DNA from 2 places in the Sorangium sp. So ce296 genome. Region 1 is predicted to be linked to the other one. Evidence: predicted binding sites of a transcription regulator. Region 1 holds the regulator's gene; the other holds the start of a gene.
What was found. Region 1 encodes HrcA, which represses chaperone genes, less so after heat shock. Its sites were predicted from a motif close to GNTAGCACTCNCCNNNGGNGAGTGCTANC; they were not measured.
Positions count from the first base shown of each region.

Region 1 (2,394 bases):
CAAGCTCGAGGGCGAGCTCGTGGTCTACGCGGACGCGAGCGTCGTGGTGGTGAACAAGCCCGCCGGGGTGAGCACCATCCCCTACGGCGACGAGGACCCCGCGGAGCAGGCCGCGACGCTCGACGCGCTGGTGCGGGAGGTGCTGGCCCGGCGCGACCGCCTGCGCGGGCGGGCGCCGCTCGGCGTGGTGCAGCGCCTCGACAAGGGGACGAGCGGGCTGCTCGTCTTCGCGCGGACGCTCGCCGCGAAGAAGCACCTCGCCCAGCAGCTCCGCGTCCGCGCGATGCACCGGCAGTACCTGGCGGTCGCGCACGGCGCCGTCGCGCGCGGCACGTACCGCAGCTACCTCGTCGAGGATCGGGGCGACGGGCTGCGCGGCTCGGCCAGAGACGGCCGGCGCGAGGGGCAGCTCGCGGTGACGCACGTCGAGCCGATCGAGGCGCTCCGCGGGCCCGAGGAGGGGGCCGGCGCCGCGGCCGCGACGCTGGTCGCCTGCCGCCTCGAGACGGGGCGCACGCACCAGATCCGCATCCACCTCGCCGAGGCCGGGCACCCGCTCGTCGGCGAGGCGGTCTACGTGCGGGACTACCGCGGGCCGAAGATCCCCGCCCCGCGGCTGATGCTCCACGCCGTCGAGCTCGGCTTCGACCACCCCGCCGACGGCCGGCCGATGCGCTTCCAGGCGCCGCCGCCCCCCGACTTCGACGAGGTGCTCGAGCGGCTCCGCGAGCGGCGCCCGAAGGACGCTACCTGACCTTGCCGCGCGCCTCGCTCATCGCCGCGGCGGTCGCGTCGACGAGCGGCATCACCTTCGCGTAGTCCATCCGCGTCGGGCCGAGCACGCCCACGGTGCCGGCGACGCGCCCGTTCTCCATGTACGGCGCGGCGACGAGGCTGAGCTGGCCGCCGCCGAGGTCGCCCGCCTCGCTGCCCACGAAGACGGTGACCTCGCCCGCGCCCGCGGCGAGCGTGCGGTCGAGCAGATCGACGAGCTCCTCGCGCTCCTCGAGCGCCTTCATCAGCTTCCTGAGCCGGTCGACGTCGGCGTACTCGGGCAGATCGATGAGGCGGTTCTGCCCCTCGATGACCACCTCGCTCCGCCGCGTCACGTCGGCCGTCGCCTTGCTGCCGAGCTCGAAGGCGCGGCGCCTCAGCGCGTCGATCTGGAGGCGCTCGTCGGCGAGGCGGCGGGCGAAGAGATCCCGGATCTCGCCCAGCGTGCGCCCCTCGATGACGTCGGCGAGCAGGTTGTGGATCCGGGTGAGCTCCCCTTCGTTGATCGCCTCGTCGATCGAGATGAAGCGGTTCTCGACCGAGCCGTCGGCGAAGACGAGCACCGCGAGCAGCTGCCCGGGCTTCGTCGGGATGAAGCGCAGCTGGCCGAGGGCGCGGATCTCCGCCCGCGGCGCCGCGACGACCGCCGCGGCGCCCGACAGCTCCGACAGGTAGCGCCCCGTCTCGCGGAGCGGGTCGCTCGCCACGGTGTAGATCTCGGCGAACCTGGCGCTGAGCTCGGCCTGCTGCTCGGGGGAGAGCGACCGGATCTCCACGAGCGCGTCGATGAACAACCGGAGCGCGCGGTCGGTCGGGATCCGGCCCGCGGAGGTGTGCGGCTGGTGGAGGTAGCCGGCCTCCTCGAGGTCGGCGAGCACGTTGCGGATCGAGGCAGCCGAGAGATCCAGCCCGTACTTGCGCGCGAGCGTCCTGCTGCCTACGGGGTCGCCCGTCGCGATGAACTCGGTGACCGCGGCGAAAAGGATCTTTCGAGCGCGATTGGAAACATCTCCCATGTCGACTGCAGGCGGCGGGTGCGCGCCGCTGTGGCTACCTGGACCAGGGACCGCCCGGACCGGGAAGCCATGCGGGCCGGACCTTCGCTCCCATACGTCAAGACGCGCGTGCGGGCGCTGGGCCCACGGATGCGCATGAGACCTATTTTGAGGCGATCGCGCGGCCCGGTCAAATGGCACGGTAGGATGGACGCGACCGCCGCGCCCGAGGGTCCAGCATCGCCGCTGCCGGTGGCTGGCCCTCCGGCGCTCCGTCTCCGGCCCTCCGGCCCTCCGGCCCTCCGGCCCTCCGGCCCTCCGGCCTTCCTCCTTCTTCATTTCTTCAGCTCCAGCGGGCACCACGCCGCGCCGGAGGCCGTCCCTGCCAACGATGCCGTCCTTACGCCACGCCGCTGCCGCCGCCGCCCTCGCCCTCGCGCTCGGCCCGCTCGCCGCCGCGCCGAGCGCGCAGGGCAAGCCGAAGGTGCGGTTCGACCAGGACTGGGCCAAGCGCCCGTCGGCGCGCTACGCGGCCATGAGCGCGGAGCAGTGCCGCGCGGCGCTCGCGCGGCGGAAGATCGCGTTCGAGCCGGTGCCGCGCGCGCCGGGCGTGCTCGCGCCGGTG
Region 1 is NZ_CP150325.1:6,293,954-6,296,347, reverse strand. Features, by position in the region: gene WME98_RS23420 (RluA family pseudouridine synthase) at 1-754, shown strand, start outside; gene hrcA (heat-inducible transcriptional repressor HrcA) at 747-1,790, opposite strand; gene WME98_RS23410 (extensin family protein) at 2,161-2,394, shown strand, end outside.

Region 2 (2,394 bases), 4.5 Mb from region 1:
CCGCATCAGTTGAGCCCGCCCGTGCCGCGGCTCGGCACGAGCCCGCGCGCCCCGAGCTCGTCGGCGAGCCGGCTGGAGCCGGTGCGGACCCAGCGCTCGTACAGCCGGAGCACCGAGCGCTCATCGCGAGCGCCGGACGCGAGCGTGCCGTCGGCCACATCGTTCAAGACGCTCACGAAGCGCTCGAACTTCTCGGCCATCTCCGCGAGGACGTCGGGGCCCTGGCCGCCGCGCGCGTTGAGGCGCAGCATCGCGGCGGCGTGGTGGTAGGCTGTCGACCCGACCCCGACCACGTAGCGTCGATCGATGCCCTTGAGCTCGATGTGGCCGCCGAAGAAGCCGACCACGTAGAGGACGCCGTCGCCGAGGTTGCGCAGCCGCCGGAAGCGCTCGGCGCCGGTGGCCTCCAGGGCGTCGCGCAGGAGAAAGGTCAGGGGCTGGTTGAAGGTGGACTCGGCGTGCTCGTCCGGGTGAGCGAAGGCACAAAGCAGACCGACCAGGTAACTCGACGCCGCCTCGGTCGCGGCGACGTTCCGAACTCGGAGCGCCTCGTCCACAACCTCCTGGAAGTAGCGGGTCATGCTCGGGGACACAGAGATCGCTTGGCTCACGGGGGCACCTCACTTGCGCGGGCACCCTGGATACCGACGTAACCCGGGCCACCACGCGCTCAGGTCAACCAGACACGTCCTGTCGGCCTCCCTCGGGCAGGAGACCGTGAGGGCGTCGCGTCACGGTGCAGCCGCAGTTCCGCCCTCATACGCTCACTTTAGCCGAGGGACCGGGCCAAGCCCAGCCGCACGCCCCGCACCTTCCCCTGCAATCTCCAGGACTTACAGCCACCCGGGCGCCTGGCTGCCAGCGCGCGAAATGCCGGGCAGACCCGCGCTTGACACCCTGGAGGGGGTGGCTATCTTCGGCGCGCCCGCTAGCACTCCCCTGAGGTGAGTGCTAGCAAAGTGCCCAGACTGCAATCGTATGGGACCTTGCGGCTGCTCAGGCAGGCCGTCTGGGTCCTGCCGTCTCGTGGGACGCGGCCGCTCGTCCCCGGAGGATTCGCAAAGATGAAGATTCGACCGCTCCAGGACCGCGTGATCGTTCAGCGCGTGAAGGAAGAAGAGAAGACCAAGGGGGGTCTCTACATCCCGGACACCGCGAAGGAGAAGCCGATCGAGGGCACGGTCATCGCCGTCGGCAACGGCAAGGTCGGCGAGGACGGTACCGTGCGGAAGCTCGACGTCAAGGAGGGCGATCGCGTCCTCTTCGGCAAGTACTCGGGCACCGAGGTGAAGATCGACGGCGAGGAGCACCTCATCCTCCGCGAGGACGACATCCTCGGCGTGATCGAGAAGTGACGCGGGCGATAGCAGGAACTTAGGAGAGACACCATGGCAGCCAAAGAAATCATCTACAACGAGTCCGCCCGCAGCATGATCCTCGCGGGCGTCAACGCCCTCGCCGACGCGGTCAAGGTCACGCTCGGCCCGAAGGGGCGCAACGTCGTCATCGAGAAGAGCTTCGGCTCGCCGACGGTCACCAAGGACGGCGTGACGGTCGCCAAGGAGATCGAGCTCGAGAACCGCTTCGAGAACATGGGCGCCCAGATGGTCCGCGAGGTCGCCTCGAAGACGAGCGACATCGCCGGCGACGGGACGACCACGGCCACGGTGCTCGCCCAGGCGATCTACCGCGAGGGCTCCAAGCTCGTCGCGGCCGGCCACAACCCGATGGAGATCAAGCGCGGCATCGACAAGGCGGTCGAGGCGATCGTCGGCCACCTCCACAGCTCGGCCAAGCAGACCAAGGACGCGAAGGAGATCGCGCAGGTCGGCACGATCAGCGCGAACGGCGACGAGACGATCGGCAAGCTCCTCGCCGACGCCATGGAGAAGGTCGGCAAGGAGGGCGTGATCACGGTCGAGGAGGCCAAGAGCGCCGACACGACGCTCGACGTGGTCGAGGGCATGCAGTTCGACCGCGGCTACCTCTCGCCGTACTTCGTCACCGACCCCGAGGCGATGAAGGCGAACCTCGAGGACTGCTACATCCTCATCTCGGAGAAGAAGATCTCCAACATGAAGGACCTGCTCCCCGTGCTCGAGGCGATCGCCAAGAGCCAGAAGCAGCTCCTCATCATCGCCGAGGACGTCGAGGGCGAGGCGCTCGCGACCCTCGTCGTGAACAAGCTCCGCGGCACGCTGCACTGCGCGGCCGTGAAGGCGCCTGGCTTCGGCGATCGCCGCAAGGAGATGCTGAAGGACATCGCCGTCCTGACGGACGGCCAGGTGATCGCGGAGGAGCTCGGCCTCAAGCTCGAGAACGTCACGATCAGCGATCTCGGCCGTGCCAAGACGGTCATCATCGACAAGGACAACACCACGATCGTCGGCGGCC
Region 2 is NZ_CP150325.1:1,825,602-1,827,995, forward strand. Features, by position in the region: gene WME98_RS06915 (hypothetical protein) at 1-6, opposite strand, end outside; gene WME98_RS06920 (hypothetical protein) at 6-611, opposite strand; gene groES (co-chaperone GroES) at 1,065-1,355, shown strand; gene groL (chaperonin GroEL) at 1,389-2,394, shown strand, end outside.
Region 2: the regulator HrcA is predicted to act here: its motif matches at 928-956, upstream of groES (co-chaperone GroES).